4 regions of the Paenibacillus sp. LjRoot153 genome follow, and region 4 is predicted to be linked to each of the others. Evidence: riboswitches for the same ligand, from Rfam matches in the RefSeq annotation. Region 4 holds a riboswitch; each other region holds the start of a gene.

Region 1 (4,211 bases), 6.1 Mb from region 4:
GTCAGCGAGGCATCGCATCCTGCACGAAGTGAAGGAGAAGCAGACGCTTTTGGACCAGGAAAAGCTGAGCATGCAAGCCTACTACGGCGCACGGGCAGAGGAGTATGAACGGATTTATCACCGCGAGGATGCGGAGTATCAACAAGAATTGGCGCTTCTGTCTGATATCCTGAAGAAGCAAGTGGAGGGACGCCGTGTGTTGGAAATCGCTTGCGGCACAGGATATTGGACACACATTGCCGCAGAAACGGCGACGCAGCTTGTTGGCGTAGACATCCGCCCAGAGGTGCTGCGCATCGCGGAGTCGAAGTCATGGCCGAAGGGGAATGCGGCCTTCAAGGAAGGAGATGCGTATGAGCTCTCCGAGATAAGAGGGGAGTTCGATTACGGGCTGGCGAACTTCTGGTTCTCGCATATTCCGCGGAATCGGATCGACAGCTTTTTACAAGGCTTCCATGAACGATTAGGCAGCGGAGCGCAGGTTTTTATCGCAGATAATGTGTATGTGCCTGGCAGAGGCGGCGAGCTCATTACCCACGAGGATAGCGAAGACACCTACAAAAGACGCGAATTAGCCGACGGCTCGAAGCATGAAATACTTAAGAACTATTTTACCTACGAAGAGTTGAATGACATTTTTCGACCCTTGTCACAGCATTTGCGCATCTTTGTGGGAGGCAGCTTCTGGTATGTGAGCTATACAATCAAATAGCCCAGCGTGTGCGTGACCCAATCGCAAAGAATTCGTCCTCGACGGATCTTAGTGCCCTGACGTAAACTTTAGTCCGAGCACACCGACCAAAATTAAGACCATAAACAAGATTCGGGTCAAACTGACCGGTTCATCGAGGAAAAGCGTACCTATGATAATCGCACCGACAGCACCGATGCCGGTCCAGGCTGCATAGGCTGTTCCAATCGGAAGAGTTTTCGTTGCTGCAGCTAAGAAATAGAAGCTAACGATCATACCTAGAATTGTAACAATGGACGGGACAAGTCGCGTGAAGCCATTGGAAAATTTCAATGAGATGGCCCATACTACCTCAAATACACCTGCAATGACTAGAAATAACCATGCCATAATGAAAACACTCCTTCATGTGGGGAATTTACGATGTCAGTGGCACAAAATAAACAGAGAAAAGCCCGGGAATATCGCACTGTTGCGATAGACTCCCGGGCTTTTCTCCCTCCGTGACCACAGCATATCTGCTGTGTGTTTTCCCTTGGACCAGCCAGCGGTGATGCGCCGCGGAACCCTAGAAAACGACATGACGTTATTATAGGCTCGCTAACATGCCATGTCAAGTTATATGTTTTAGCTAACTAGTTAGTTTATATCCTTATTCCTCTAGCGCTATGTTGTTCAATGCCAGATGTGCACGGAACATATCCATGGCATCGGGCTGTTCTTGTTCGGGTACCCACGTTGCGGAATCCCATATCTTTGATAGCTTAAGGGCACGACTGCAGTGCACGAAGCATTCCTGCACCTCAACGCCGACAGCGGCAATAGGTGATTTCCCATTAAGCTGCATAGTCGCAAGGAGCTCTTCATCTCTCGTCAGCCAAGCGCGTCCATTGACGCGGAGCACTGTCTCGACCCCAGGGATGATGAAGAGGAGGCCCACTTGCGGGTTGGTCAGTAGATTATGTATGGAATCTATTCGGCGGTTTCCGAGTCTTTCTGGATAAATGAAGCGGTGCTTATCGAGAACGCGAACGAAGCCTGGGCTATCGCCGCGGGGGGATACATCACACAGTCCATTCGCACCCGATGTAGATAAGAAGAATAAAGGTGATTTGGCGATAAACGCTTGGGCGTGCTCGTCGATTTGGTTGATAACTTTATTTTGAACTGCAGGATGAGGCTCTCCAATATGATCTCTAATTTCATCAATGGATCGAATGATGCCGGGAAATGGGGGTGACGTACTGTCTTGTATATTATCCATGCGTTTTTTCCTTCCTCGGGGCTGATGCGCCCTTGGTTATATGTAGTAGTATACGCAGATAGCCTTGTTCAAATGAATGAAGCCCTACAAACCGCTCTTACGAGCAAAGCTTGCAGGGCTTCATTCTGTGCCGAGAATATTACTTGGATTCAGCAGTTAGTTGATTGTAGATATCATCCCATAGAACACGTCTGGCTGATACGTACCGCTTCGCATAATAGGATTCGCTCAACTTATTCTTAACAACACCTTGATTAGTAGCGGAGTGAACGAATTCACCATTACCGAGGTACATCCCTACGTGAGAGATGCCGCTGCCATCTGTGTTGAAAAATACAAGATCGCCCTTACGAAGATCACTTTTGTCAACCCAGTAGCCTTCACCGTTTTGTGATTTGGAGCTGTGTGGAAGGTCGATGCCGAACTCGTCGAACAAGTAGGACGTGAAACCAGAGCAATCGAATCCTTTGGTTGTCGTTCCTGCCCATCTGTAAGGAGTTCCAACAAGCTCGTCTACCGCTTTATCCATATCGGATGCTGCGAAAACGCTTCCTACACTTACGCTCAAAAACAAAACAAGACTAAAAATAAGACCAACAACTTTCTTCAACTGCTTGTCTCCTTCCGGTGCCTACGAGGTTAGCTGGAGGGTTCGGTTGAAGGTTCCCTATGATCCCTGTCTTGCAAGATCAATTCACCCGGAGTGGTTCCCCCGTTTCCCCATAAACTGAGGAATTCGGCATGAAAAATTTGGTTTTTTGATGCTAGTCCTTTTAATTCGTCATAAAAAATGAAATTCCTCTTTTTTTATAAGAAATAAGGCTGAAAAATAGGCGAATCGTTCGGAAAATAGACAAAAAAAAGCCCCTTTCTCAAAGAGAAGGGGAGAACGCTTGTCTATTCGCTGTTTTGCTGGATATTAATTGGATATTTTGGCCGAAAGAAGCTGATATTGGGACGAAATGCCCCAAATTTGGATGAAAATGTGGAAGAGAGGATACAACTGATAAATAATCAGGGCTACTAGTCCTGCCCATAGGTAAGTGGCCGTGACTGTGACCCCTGCCAAAAGTCCTGTGAACAGTAATAGGATGATGGCAAGTCCGATAATCGGCAGCGAATATCGAAAGAAAGAGAAGATGGTAGATAGGATACCCAGCTTAGCCGCGATGGCGAATTGCACATACATAAACAGCAGCTGCAGGAGAAAACCATAGACCATTAAACTAAGTATCCAAGGTAGAAGCTTGAGAACAATCTGCTCGTAGGAGCCGTTATGCCCTAGAATATAAGCGGCTTTCGGAATAAGCCAGATGAGTGGGAAAAGCGTTAGCGCGATACGGATCAGGTAGACGAGCAGGAAAGGGAGCATGAGTTCCTTCATCCCGCGAAAGAAACGATAACCGGCATTCTGATGAGCGTGTGTGAGTGAGTAGTAGACACCGCCATTTAAGAGAGGCGTCAGCAGCATGCGAGCACATAAAAGTACAGCAAGCCACATTAGATAAGGATAGCTGAGATCTGTTTTAATTAATTGAAACTGGCTCTCTGCTAGGAAAATCTGCAATGCCTGCTTGGGTTGCTCAGCGCCGGGGAACCGATGCATGAGAGGGACAAGAATACCTTGTACAAGCTTATACAGGAGAATACCCCAGCCCATTTGATATAGGAATAAGATGATCGTGGCAAAGGGCTGAGCCATAGCTGCCCTGAAGCCTGATTTGATATAGGTGGCCAACGAGGGTCCCTCCTCAGAGTTTGTCATGAGACGTAAGCCAAGTCCTACCAGGCGACTGAGCCGAATATGGCTTGCAGGAACTGAATAATGCCGAGATTCCACCGAATTTGCCACTTCGTATTTAATTGCGTTTGATAAAAGTTGTTGATGTGCTTATTTTCGAGAATGAGCGTGTACTTGGGATCTATGCGCACCCAGTCGACAGGGGAGGCATGCGTTAATTTGAATTCAATGCTGCCTTCCTTGCCATCCCATGTTTTATCTAACGTTGTACCATCTGTGAAATGGAACTGAATCGGTACTTCCGGTGAGTTACCCCCATGCTTCATGAGGCGAACTGTGCTTTCGTAAGTCTCGGATCCCTTGATGCCCTGAGGCTTTATATGAACACTTTCGACGGAGTAATCCATCATCATATCGCCATAGACATACTGATTAAAGAAGTCATTCCAATTTGTTTTGCTGACATCCTCCACGACCTGTTGGAAATCCTTCGTAGACGGATGCTTGAACTGCCA
Region 2 (4,211 bases), 790 kb from region 4:
CCCATGAGGGTTCGACCGTCCGTTCGCAGATCTGAGAACATGGAAACATAGGAGATAGAAATAAACCCTACTTCTGCTGAATTGGGGTTATTTTTTCATATTTTCCAATAGTCATACAGATGTATCTAGGTTAAAATGGGAAAAACATGCAAAGGGGACTTACCGAAATGAACGCTATTGAAAATCGTATTCATGGGTTACACCAGTATCATTCGGAGTTAACGGCGACTGCTGATCTGGCTTCATTCTGGGAGCGCGCCTACGCTGAAGCAACACAAGCTGCGTCCTATACAAGGGAGCCGGTGGCATCACCTTTTGTACAAGCGGAAGTGAATAAGATCGTCTTGCAGGGTGCTGCGGAAACACCGATCCATGCTTGGTTGTTACTGCCTAATGCAGAGAGCAAGTCTAAGAAGGTACCTTGTATTGTTACGTTCCCAGGCTATACTGGCTCCAAGGGGAGACCCGAGGATCATGCAGCCTGGTTGCTTATGGGGTATGCGGTACTTGCTGTTGATGTACGCGGGCAAGGCGGCGATAGCGGCAACCTGCTGCCACAGGAGACCGGCATGACGAGGGGATGGATTACACAGGGTATTCTCGATGCTGAGACGAGCTATTACCGAGCGGTTGCGATCGATTCCTTGCGTGCAGTGCAATGTGCGTTAGAGCAGCCAGAAATCGACAGTGAGCGAGTATTCGTATATGGCGGAAGCCAAGGCGGAGGACTTGCCCTACTCGTGACCGCGCTTGAGAAGCGCATTCGAGCAACAATTGCCCATGTGCCGAACCTATGTCACATGGATCTAGGCCTGTTGCAATCCGTTAGCTCACTAAGTGAGGCAGCGGAATTCGTTACTCGTTTCCCAGAGTATCTGCCTGATGTACTGCGGACAGTTTCTTATTTTGATATCATGAATCTAGGTGATCGTATTCAGCAGCCTGTTCACGTTACGGTAGGGTTGAAAGATACGTGTTGCTTACCAGAGGCGATTTTCGCTGCGTATAACCGAATCGAATCTGCACACAAATCCATTGAAGTGTACCCCTTCATGGGGCATGCGACACCTCCTGGATCCCATGCAGCAGCACATGCTTTTTTCTCAAAATGGTAGGGACTGAAGTAAGAAGCTTCCCGGTTGGATAACCTATTGCTAACTTGAAGGGAGGTGCTGACAGATGGAAAAAGAAGATTCATTTGAAGATGTATTTGAGCTGATGGAAACGGCTTTTCCTGTAACGGAAATAAGGACGTATGAAGGTCAGCGGGCGCTGTTATCTCATCCCAATTATAGAATCGATGTCGAGAGAGATGTTCATGGGCAATTGCTTGGTTTTTTGGCAAGTTGGAATTTTAGCACGTTTCGATTTGTGGAGCATATCGCCGTCAACGCTGCCATAAGAGGTGGCGGGATTGGTAAAAAGATGCTGACAACGTATATGAGCAGTGCTACTACACCTATCGTACTTGAAGTCGAGCCTCCGAATACCTCAGATGCTACGCGGAGAATTGAATTCTATAAGCGCTGCGATTTCCATTTGAACCTATTTCCTTATGCGCAGCCTCCACTTAGAGAAGGGCAACTGAAATTGCCTCTCAACATCATGAGTTATCCAGGTCCATTGACGGAAAGTGAGTTTAATTCCTGTAAGCATATATTGTTTACCGAGGTGTATAAGCAGCCTGTAAGCTTGGTGTGAAGCGATTGTGGAAGAGACAGCTACTCTGTATAGAGTGGCTGTTTTTGTGCGGTTTTACATAAAAGGAAACACTTACCTATGCGCAAAAGTTGTCAGCCTAAAACGAACTATGCTAGTCTAATATAGACAAAAAATGCCGAATCTCGGAGCATCGAAAGCTCTGGTACGGGGGACTTCTTTACTTGGGGTGAATGAGTGCTCAGTTAGTCTTAGGCTAATGGGGCGCACTAGGGAAAACCTCTTCCCGAACCCGTCAACTAACCTCGGAGGCTTCAAGGAGGCAAAACGTTTTGAAACTTTTTACCAAAAGCTTTATTTGTTCATGCGCTCTTCTAAGCGCAGCCATTTCCCTGTACGCCGCTCCATCCACGTATGCAGCTGCCCCAGACACCTCTTCGGTAAAGGTTCAGGTCAATGATGAATTGGTGCAGTTCCCGGAAGTACAGCCGTTTATTGATACGGAAGGTACACTTCAGGTGCCACTACGTGTGTTGTCGGAGAAATTAGGTTATCAAGTGGGATGGGCGAAGGAAGGCGATGAAGTCGTCGTCACGCTTATGAACAAGGAACAGGCGATTCAACTCACAACGGACGAAGAGAAAGCGATCGTGAACAGTAAGTTAGTTGAATTAGAGAGCAGTCCAACTTTGGTTAAGGGAAGTACTTATGTCCCACTACGCTTTGTTACAGAGACGTTTGGATCTGCGATTGCGTGGAACGATGCGAATAAAATCGCCATCGTGGAAGAGGACGGTAAGTCCCACAAGCCGGCTTGGATAGCACCGCCGCAAGCAGCCCCAGCAGCGAAGGTCGTTCAGCCATCCGTTTCAGCTCAAATTATTCAAGCTGCAACGACTTTTAAAGGAACGCCTTACCGATGGGGAGGAACAACGCCTAAGGGCTTCGATTGCTCTGGATTCGTTCGTTATTTATACGAGGCCAAAGGCATCGAGCTGCCACGCACCTCTGTGCAAATGTACGATCAAGCAGGGGCGAGAGTGACGGATTTGAAAGCGGGAGACCTTGTCTTCTTTGCTTCCGGTATCGTCAATCATGTGGGCATTTACATTGGAAATAATCAATTCATTTCCTCGACAACGTCCGTTGGTGTAACGGTTGATAGTCTAGATAGCTCCTATTGGGGCTCAAGATATGTAGGTGCCAAACGCGTGCTATAAGGTAGTTGCGAAATCAAGTATAAGCAAGCTATGTAAGAGCGTATGTTCGCTATGTCTTTCTACTTTGAAAGCAAAGCGGCAGATGCTCTTTTTTTTACGCGTATTTGTGCGATTTTTATCGAATTTTTGAGAATTATAGCCTATAATGGAACAATGGTTGGAAGAAAGTAGGTGACGCGTACGGCATGCAAGTCAGTGTCTGGAAAAGCTGGTTTCATAAAATTAAATGGTCGGGTCGAACAGATCGCATGTATAACGTGGAAACGGGTCCTGCCATACCGGAAGACATTCGGGTCGTGATTAAGCAATTTTTTCATACGTATAACCATTTCAAAGGGGCTAGGCAATTCCAAACGGATACGTTTATTAAAGAAGTATTTTACGCGACGAAGCAAGATCCGAGGGATCACCGCTCCATAGATGAGATGGAAACTTATATTCAGAGTAAGAATGTTAATCGATTACGACTGAAATCCTATGTGATTGATGAGTATTTACGTGTTGGTGAGAAGGTGTGTATGATCGGTGTGACACGGGAGTTTAGCAATGCACATCGCAATCGTGTGCTTTATTTTATCATACAGGAAGAAGGCACTTGGCGGTTTCATCATATCGTGAGATCACATCATGGCAAAATTCTTGAGAAATTTCAGGTGAAGGAACAGGTTGGATTTGTGGTTGGGGATGATAAGGTAGCGCTACTCTTTCTAACTCATGCAGATTCGGCGGATGCTTCCACCTATATGTTGGGGGATTATGTTCACTCGGAAGGCTATTTGGAAGTGGAGCAAGAGATTAGCGGTCAGCTCTATTATCGCATTGTTCGGATGAATCGCGTACATTAAGAAGGTTGAATAGCCAGATCTATAAGCGGCATGTTCAAAAAATCCGGTTTTAAGCACCGAGGAGATTGAAAGAAGATAGGAAATGAGGAGCGGAGTGTAGTGTAAGCTACGTGAGCACCGGAAGTTCCGGCTGAATTCAATATTCGATGTCGAATACGCTTCATGAACTACTTCGTGATCAAAAGTGGAATTTGTGAACAACCTCTATAAGCGGCATGAATAGGCTTTGCTCGGTCGTCGAGTAACGCTTATTTGGTGTGCGCGAAGACAGAGTGTGCAAGTGGACACAGCCCACCTCCATATGAAAGAATGGAACTATCATGCGTCAGGTGAAGGTTAGGTCTACATGCCTGAAAGGGAGGCAAAGATGGAGAAAGAACCGATGGAGCTGCAAGAGCAGTTTTGGAAAAAAGTAGATGGCGAGCAGTTAGGGCAGGTTCTACAAAAGATTGCACTGAGCGAGGGGCTGGAGCCTAGTCGGCTTGCT
Region 3 (4,211 bases), 310 kb from region 4:
TTTCTTGTTGTTTAAAGTTCTTTATGTATTCATTATATTTCTTTATAATAGAATGTATATAACATCATTTTGCTACATGTATCAGATTTTTGCGTTTTGGAGGGCACATGAGAATTCATTATGTATTGTCTGAACCTATGTACAAACACTACACGGTGTATCCGGATATGATTGGTCAATATGCGGAATTCCCCGAACATCAGGAGTGGCGGATTAAGGGGCAGCTGCAACAAGCAAATTTACATATTGTGTTAAGCGGTAAGGGATATGTCAAAGCGAACGGGAAGGAATTTTGCCTGGAAGCAGGACAAGGCTTTTATTACGGGGCGGGCCTCGAGCAGGAGTATCGAACAGACCCGAACGATCCTTGGCAAGTATTCTGGGTGCACCTTGCAGGTGAAGGACTCGACAGGCTATTGAACGATCAAGGTACTTCAGCTGTGTGGTTGTTTACTTACGGTGATGTACCCAAACTCAAACAAATGACCGGGGGCTTATTGGAGTTGGCATCCCCTTATGATCGGAACGAAGTGCAATTGGCTGTAAAGCTCTATGAACTGCTTGCTGAGCTTGCCTTACGTGCGGAGACACATGGAACGGCAACCATACTGGATAAACGTGCACGGATGAGAGAGGTTGCGGAATATATTCGAACTCACTGCACGAATCCGCTAACGCTCCTGCAGATGGCCGAGCAGGCAGGCTTCAGTACCTATTATTTTAGTCGGATGTTTCACGAAGTGATGGGGCGGACTCCGATGGTGTGGCTGTTTGAATGTCGTCTTGTTGTAGCCAAGCAGCTGCTTATGTCTACCGAATGGACAATTAAACAAGTCGCAGAGCATATCGGATTTTCCCAGAGCAGCTACTTTATTGCGCGCTTCCGGGAGCATACCGGACTGACTCCACAGGAGTATCGGCGGGTGTATAACACGTAAAAAAACCTTCAAGTAAATGAAGGTTTTTTGCGGGCCATTACGGCTAGAGCGTGACTCTTTTGAAATTTGGAAAAGGCTTGGCTGCTTCAGGAAGCGACGAAAGGCTTACCAGCTCGGCAACTTTCATCATGTTTTCCCAAATCGGCCATACTTTCGGGGACGTATGTGCTTGGTCCTTGGCCTCCTCGGATAACCACTCGAATATTTCAATAAGCGTTCCGTCTACAGATTGCAGCGTTACCGGCGGGAATTCCGTGATAAGCCCTTCCTCGCGAAGCACAGGGATGTGACCTTTGACAATCTCGGCTAGTTCTGCTTCTTTTCCTGGATGGGGGCGGTACAACGCCATTGTAAACATGCTTGAATTAGACATTCGAATCCGCCACTTTAAAATAATAGATGCCATTTATTGGAGTTAGTATATCAGATTGATTTCATCGTTTCCAATGGTTCGAATTGACGTGATTGTCTTAGGCAGCCACTTCACAGGACTTTATTCCCGAAAGAGCACTAATAAGTAGCAAAGTATGGGATAATCAACGTCACCATTAAATGTATACGCTTTCATCAACTACCAAAGTCAAATCTGCATAAATTAAAGGCGAATCTACGTTTTACATTCTATTGAGAACGGCGTAAGATTCATTACGACAAGTTGATTTTTAGTGAGAAAACCTCTATCGAAGCCACTCGAAGATGAGCGACCGCGTTTAGAGCTAGGTTTTATCGCCAATAAGAAAGCTATTTTCGGGAACCGAAAACTTATACTTTCTTATGTGGTAAAAAGAAACCACTTAATTCCCAGTAGGGAAACGGGGGAACCAATCGAAGCCGTTCCAGCAACACATGGCTTCATGGGGTGAATCCTGATGCTCGCAAGCATTAGGTAGGACGCTCTCAAGTCCGAATCCGACAGCTAACCTCGTAGGTGCATTGAGAGAGAACCGCACACTCGCCTTCTTATGTGAAGAAGTCCGAGAGTAGAGATTCTCTGCTCTTAGGGCTTCTTTTTGCTTGTCATTAACCCAATAAATTACATATATTCCACAAGGAGGATGCGTCATGCATGCAATTGAAATTAATAATCTGACCAAAACCTATGGGAACGCAAGAGGCATTAAAGACGTTAGTTTTTCGATTGAAGAAGGGGAGATCTTTGGTTTTATTGGACCGAATGGTGCTGGGAAATCAACAACGATTCGAACGCTGCTGTCGCTGATTTTTCCCACAAGCGGCAGTGCCAAAATTTTCGGGAAAGACTGCATCCAGTTTGCGCCTGAAATTAAGAAGGAAATCGGGTATTTACCGTCGGAAGTTTTTTATTATGACAACATGAAGGTGATCGACCTACTCAAGTATTCAGCTAGCTTTTACAAGAAGGATTGCACCAAAAGAATCAAAGAGCTTGCTGAAATCATGGATCTGGACGTTACGAAAAAAATTGATGATTTATCTTTGGGAAACAAAAAGAAAGTGGGCATCGTTCAAGGGCTGCTGCACGATCCTAAGCTGATTATCCTTGATGAACCGACTAGTGGACTGGATCCGCTCATGCAGCAAAGGTTTTTCGAATTGCTTGAACAACAGAATAAAAGGGGAGCTACGATTCTTTTTTCCTCTCATATATTGAGTGAAGTTCAGCGACTATGTGATCGAGTTGCGATTATTAAGGAAGGCAGGATTGTAACGGTTGAGAAAATCAGTACGTTAAAAGAAAACAATTTCAAGCGATTTAAAATTGACACGGCAGAAGTGCTCGATCCTACTTTCTTCAAAATGAACGGGGTCAATAACATTGATGTCCAAGGCCAAACAACCAGCTTCTTATTTAAAGGCAACATTAATCAAGTCATGAGAAAAATTGCTGAAATTGAAATTGATAATCTATGGATCGAAGAGCCTGATTTAGAGGAGATCTTCATGCACTACTATGAGAAGGAGGCTTAAGGTGGGATGAATATATTCCTTCATGAATTGCGAGCTTATCGAAAATCCACGATCACGTGGACGTGCTCCTTAATTGCAGTCATCGTATTATTCCTATCCCTTTTTCCTTCTGTCTCTAAGGATTTTGCTGAGTTCTCTAAGGTATTAGAGGGATATCCCGAAGGTGTCAGGAAAGCGCTTGGTATTCAAATCGAAACGTTCGGCACCCTGCTTGGGTTCTATATCTATATCTTTATGTACATTACACTTTGCGGAGCCATTCAAGCCATGGTTTTGGGAACATCTATCGTCTCGAAAGAAGTTCGTGAGAAAACAGCAGACTTTCTTCTTACGAAGCCCGTAACGCGGACGAAAATATTGACTTCCAAGCTATTAGCAGCAGTGGCTTCCTTAGTGATAACGTGTGTGATCTATATCGCCGCAGCCTATCTAATGGCACTTCAAGTAAAAACAGTTGATTTCGATGTGAGCGTATTTCTATTAATTTCATTCACGTTACTGTTTATCCAGCTCATGTTTCTAGCTATAGGATTCATCATTTCAGTCGTATTTTCTAAAATAAAAGCCGTCTTATCCATCAGTCTTGGTACGGTGTTTGCCTTTTTCGTTATCGGAATGGTCGTTGCCGTAGATGGGGAGGGAGCTAAACGCTATTTCTCGCCATTCAAATACTTTAGCGGGAAATACATGCTGGAGCATGCGAGCTATGAAACACCTTATGTCATTGCAACTATCGGAATTATCGTCGTTTCGATAGCTGCGTGCTATTTCATTTACACGAAAAAGGATGTTCATGCCGTATAAACGCGGGTGAGAGGAGGGAACAGCCAGTGAATATTTTTTGGAGAGAACTAAGAACGTATCGGAAATCGATGATTTTTTGGAGCTTAGGACTCATTTTTCTAGTGGTCAGTGGCATGAACAAGTATCAAGCAACGGCAGCTAACGGACAGATTAATGATCTTATGGCCGAAATGCCAAAGTCCCTTCAAGTGATCATGGGTGGAGGCGCATTAGATTTATCGAAGGCAAGCGGTTATTTTGGCATCTTGGTCTTATATTTCTTGTTAATGGCAACGATCCATGCGACTATGCTTGGGGCCAATATCATCGCGAAGGAAGAGCGGGACAAGACGGCAGAGTTTTTATTCGTGAAGCCATTATCGAGGCATGGAATCATCACTCGGAAGCTGCTAAGCGCTTTAGTGAACATTGTTATTTTTAACCTCGTGTCATGGATTTCGAGTATGTTGATCGTTGGGGCTTACAGCAAAGGTGAGGCTGTCAATGGTGATATCTCCATCGTCATGCTGGGCATGTTTATTC
Region 4 (4,211 bases):
AAAGCTTGGCTTTCTCGGTAAGTTCAGCATTACTATTCGACAGCCGTTGAAGGGAGGTCACTTGCTCTTCCCATCGCTTCATAATCCGGCCGAGTTGTTCGCCTAAGCGTCCAATCTCATCATCATCCCCGTTTTGAAAGCCTTCTCGGGCAAATGTTCCTTTTTCTAATAAAATCATCGTCTCCATCATCGGCTCCAGTCTGCGTGTCACCTTAGAGCTGTTCCAGTAACCGAACACCGCACCAATTACACCCAGAATCAACAAGGCCATGAACGAGAACTTGACACCCTGCTGCCAGCTGGTAAAGGGCTCAATTAAATGTCTTGAATTCAGAAAATACAGCATAGCACCGAAAACGGCGAAGCTAAAAAGGATGGCTTCCCCCATGCTGCGCCAGATCATGTTCGTTAATCGTCGTTTGTAGCCATCCACTTGGTGAAGAACCCCCTAAAGAAAGTTACAATACTTTGACCTTGATATCTCCTACGATGAAAGAGAGTATGAGTTTCACCCGATGGTCGCAATGTTGATAATTCTGCGATTGCCAAACTACTTTGTTCATCACACCTGATTCTTTTTCTTCCGCGATTTGAAGCTGACCTAGCATGACGGAAGCTGTAACGGAAACGCCGATATCATCAGGCACTTTTATATCGATATCTCCTACAACACCCTGTAGGATAACTGTTGTTTCTTTTTGTTCGAGAATGGCCATTGAAAGATCTATATACGTTTCTCCCACCAAGTACCAAGTCGAGGTATTCCGTTGAATCCATGGCTCTCGTCCTAGGCGAACACTATCGACAATCTTTTGCTTTTGGGTATACGTATCATCTTTATGAACCTGCTTGGATCGAATGAAAAATAAACCTAATGAAATCAACACAACCGAAATGACAATGGTGAGATGATCACCAAATAAAATGACGGCACCAATCCCCATCAGCACATAACCCTTGCGCTCTTTGCGTGAACGAACACGATGAATGCCCAGCAAAATAAGGATTACGGCCATAACGGGAAAAAAGCCTATGGTATGTTCCAGAAGCAAAAAAACACCGGCTCCAATCAGCACAAGCGCTGTATTCCGGCTGCGGTTATTTTTCGTTTCCTCTCCCATCGATGCACCTCCTCTGGCTGCCATTTCTCTTACGTTCATACGATTCCTAGCATACCATAAGAATGGACGACCTCCAAGATGCAAATCCTTATAGAGCAAGGCTTTGCTTTCGTGGAGGCCACCATCCAGGACTATTTGCTATCGCGTGGATCTCGCCCATCGCGAGAACGCTGCTCCTGCTGCCACTCATGCTGCAGCTTGCTTCGCAGCACGCGCAGTTCATGCTGAAGGTTGCCTCCGGCTTCCTTCAGCGTTTCCTTCGACAGGCGGCCCGCCACGCGGAGCCCCTGCAACGCCTCCCGGCCGAGCTCGCGGCCGGTAACCTCCAGCTCGCGCCAAGTGTCGCGAGCCTCTTTGCCGTGCAGCCCGCCGCACGGCTGCACATCCTCGGCTGCGTGCCCCACACGCAGCACGCGCAGTTCCTCTGCGAGCGCCAGGCACAAGTCCTGGCTGCTCGCGTACTGCGCGCGGTAGTGCTCGCTCGCAGCTTCCTCGCGCAGCTTCTCTTGCAGCGCGAGCCTCGCGAGATCCTCTTCGCCAGCGCGCATCGCAAGCTCGGCCTGCTCGCCGCGCAGCTTCGCCATCTCTTCCGCTCGCGCGATGTGACTGCGCAGCGCAATCGTTGCCTGCAGCGCGTCCTCGTAGCGCTCCTCAAGCTGAGCTATCAGGCTGCCGTCATTAGAGCCAGGATTCGTTTTGCCGATAGTCTCGTGCCAGACGGTTTCAGCCATTTTGCCAATACGGTCAAATATATTAGTAGGATCAATTTCCCGATTCTTATTGTTCATGTTAAATCGCCCCTCACCCTTCATCATACTCTTATGGTAGCTCACTTTCTGATGTTCTAAAACCGACTATCGACTGTTTTTGTACCTAGACCTAAGTCCAGTATCAGAGGGGCATAACCATATATTGGTCGTTGTCCGAGCATGCCTGTGATGATAAAATATTTGAAGCCGAGTCTAGTGCATAAATAAGGCACTGGTACGGGGGACGAAATACTTGGGGTGAATATTTGCTTCGGCTTGGAGCAGACTAGGGAGAACCTTCTTCCCGAACCCGTCAACTAACCTCGAAGGCTCATGAAGGAGGATTACCAATTGAATAAGCTTACTAAAGGGTTAACTAGCCTTGCTGTTTCACTAACAGTTTTGGCAGGAGGCTTTCTTTCCCCATTTACTGCGCCAGCGCAAGCGGCTGAAATGGAAGTGAAAGTGCAAGTCAATGATGACCTGATCCATTTCCCTGATGCACAGCCATTTCTGGATGGCAACCACACGACCCAAGTTCCACTTCGGTTTGTAACGGAGAAGCTTGGATACACAGTGAATTGGAAAAAAAATGGAAATCAGATTCAGGTAACATTAACTAACAACCAACATACGATTACCTTGGTTTCAGGGCAAAAAGAAGCCAACATTGATGAGGAAACGGTCGTCTTAGACGGAGCTTCCCAATATCAAAATGGACGGGTATATGTGCCGCTTCGTTTCCTATCCACAACCGCAGGCGTACCTGTGCAGTGGGATGCAAGCAGTAATCTAGCTATCTTAAGTAAAGATGGCGAGCAGCATGCACCTGATTATCAAGTATTTGAATCTACAGCTTACTCGGCAGATCCTTCTGAAAATGGCGGCTATGGAGCCTTTGATTACATGGGCAATCCACTAGCGATCGGCACAGTAGCTGTTGATCCTTCCGTCATTCCACTTGGCACGAAGCTTTATATTGAAGGTTATTCGTTTAGCGGGCTTCCTAAAGGCGGAATGTATGTCTATGCAACCGATACCGGTGGAGCTATTAAAGGAAAGCGACTAGACATCTTTGTCCCAGGCTCGAGGAATTCCCTACGAAGCTTTGGCATTCAGAAAATTAAAGTGTACCAAATTCCTAATTAATTGCATGGAGAGAGCTGCCCTAAGAGTCATCAAGGGCAGCTCTTTTTGATAGGTGAATGTTCCATCGAATAAGGGCATATGTCCAATCAACAGGGTTCCCACCTACATATGATGTATAGTGTTTAACCCACATTCATTCAAAACCGGAGGGGATACTATGTCAGCTGTAGTTGGTTGTGGAACGCCAGGATACGGAAATTCCGTAGGTATAATTCTTGTTCTTTATGTACTGTTGGTCATCATTCTTGCTACTTTCTACTAAGACCATCTTCCGCCTGAGAAAATAGACCCGCCTACTGAAGCTTCTCATTTCGAAGCTTCAGTAGGCGGGCTTTTTCATTTATAATCAATGCCACTTCCTGCAAAAAAGACGCCACAGCTTACCCTCCTGACAGACGGTTACTTGTTAGCGCCAAACTTGCGATGTTATCGATTTTCAACTGAATTTCACATATATAAGAATAAGTTCATTTACGTTATCGCGTTGTATACACCTTCACGCCATCACCACGGTGGTAGCCCTGCCCCCCAGCTGGCAGCCAAATCAAGCAATCCGCGTCTTTGATCGATACCATGATGCTCGATTTATCAATGCCCGCTGGCCTTACCCATAGGCACCCTGCTTCAACTCGTGTTGTCCCTCGTATATAACGTGGATAAGCGGAAGGTTTATCGTATGGAACATCCAAAAAGGCTGTTAACTCTTCCGCCTCTGTACGCTGGCACCCTAACATTGCCTTAATAATCGGCTTAGCGAATAGCTCAAAGCCTACAAACGAAGCGCCGGGATTACCAGACAGTGCCATGAGCAGCTTGCCTTTCCATAACGCAGCACTCGTTGGTGTGCCTGGGCGCATCGCCACTTTATTAAACAATAGCTTCCCATCGAAACGACCGAATAAATCGACGAGCACGTCGTAATCGCCAACAGAGACACCGCCAGATGTCAGAATAAGATCGACATCAGGCAGAACAGCTTCAAGCGCGGCTTCCACTTGCCCAGGATCATCCGAGAGTGCTGGCATGATGAGGGCCGCTCCCCCGTTTGCTTCTACTTGAGCCGCTAACATATAACTGTTACTGTTACGTATTTTCCCTGGTTGCAGTTCTTGTTCGACTTGTAAGAGCTCTGAGCCTGTTGAGAAAATAGCCACTCTTGGCCTACGGTACACCTCAACCATGGAGAACCCGA

The links. A riboswitch is a leader RNA that binds a small molecule or an ion and turns the genes downstream of it on or off. The one in region 4 is predicted to bind cyclic di-AMP.
Region 1: another riboswitch for cyclic di-AMP. It lies ahead of ACSQ8P_RS33790 (C40 family peptidase); the one in region 4 lies ahead of ACSQ8P_RS07545 (stalk domain-containing protein).
Region 2: another riboswitch for cyclic di-AMP. It lies ahead of ACSQ8P_RS04265 (C40 family peptidase); the one in region 4 lies ahead of ACSQ8P_RS07545 (stalk domain-containing protein).
Region 3: another riboswitch for cyclic di-AMP. It lies ahead of ACSQ8P_RS06195 (ABC transporter ATP-binding protein); the one in region 4 lies ahead of ACSQ8P_RS07545 (stalk domain-containing protein).

What each region holds. Positions count from the first base shown of each region.
Region 1 is NZ_CAXUQH020000001.1:7,766,867-7,771,077, reverse strand. It holds gene ACSQ8P_RS33805 (methyltransferase domain-containing protein) at 1-712, shown strand, start outside; gene sugE (quaternary ammonium compound efflux SMR transporter SugE) at 761-1,081, opposite strand; guanidine-I (ykkC/yxkD leader) riboswitch at 1,172-1,274, opposite strand; gene ACSQ8P_RS33795 (MSMEG_1061 family FMN-dependent PPOX-type flavoprotein) at 1,344-1,955, opposite strand; gene ACSQ8P_RS33790 (C40 family peptidase) at 2,095-2,565, opposite strand; cyclic di-AMP (ydaO/yuaA leader) riboswitch at 2,569-2,707, opposite strand; gene ACSQ8P_RS33785 (hypothetical protein) at 2,875-3,693, opposite strand; gene ACSQ8P_RS33780 (M1 family metallopeptidase) at 3,738-4,211, opposite strand, start outside.
Region 2 is NZ_CAXUQH020000001.1:920,577-924,787, forward strand. It holds gene ACSQ8P_RS04255 (acetylxylan esterase) at 168-1,115, shown strand; gene ACSQ8P_RS04260 (GNAT family N-acetyltransferase) at 1,180-1,701, shown strand; cyclic di-AMP (ydaO/yuaA leader) riboswitch at 1,826-1,988, shown strand; gene ACSQ8P_RS04265 (C40 family peptidase) at 1,992-2,879, shown strand; gene ACSQ8P_RS04270 (hypothetical protein) at 3,065-3,724, shown strand; gene yyaC (spore protease YyaC) at 4,092-4,211, shown strand, end outside.
Region 3 is NZ_CAXUQH020000001.1:1,407,052-1,411,262, forward strand. It holds gene ACSQ8P_RS06185 (AraC family transcriptional regulator) at 108-938, shown strand; gene ACSQ8P_RS06190 (hypothetical protein) at 982-1,344, opposite strand; cyclic di-AMP (ydaO/yuaA leader) riboswitch at 1,720-1,885, shown strand; gene ACSQ8P_RS06195 (ABC transporter ATP-binding protein) at 2,001-2,885, shown strand; gene ACSQ8P_RS06200 (ABC transporter permease subunit) at 2,892-3,689, shown strand; gene ACSQ8P_RS06205 (ABC transporter permease subunit) at 3,716-4,211, shown strand, end outside.
Region 4 is NZ_CAXUQH020000001.1:1,715,046-1,719,256, reverse strand. It holds gene ACSQ8P_RS07560 (histidine kinase) at 1-433, opposite strand, end outside; gene liaF (cell wall-active antibiotics response protein LiaF) at 459-1,121, opposite strand; gene ACSQ8P_RS07550 (PspA/IM30 family protein) at 1,253-1,909, opposite strand; cyclic di-AMP (ydaO/yuaA leader) riboswitch at 2,066-2,217, shown strand; gene ACSQ8P_RS07545 (stalk domain-containing protein) at 2,222-3,019, shown strand; gene ACSQ8P_RS07540 (sporulation protein YjcZ) at 3,177-3,281, shown strand; gene ACSQ8P_RS07535 (molybdopterin molybdotransferase MoeA) at 3,496-4,211, opposite strand, start outside.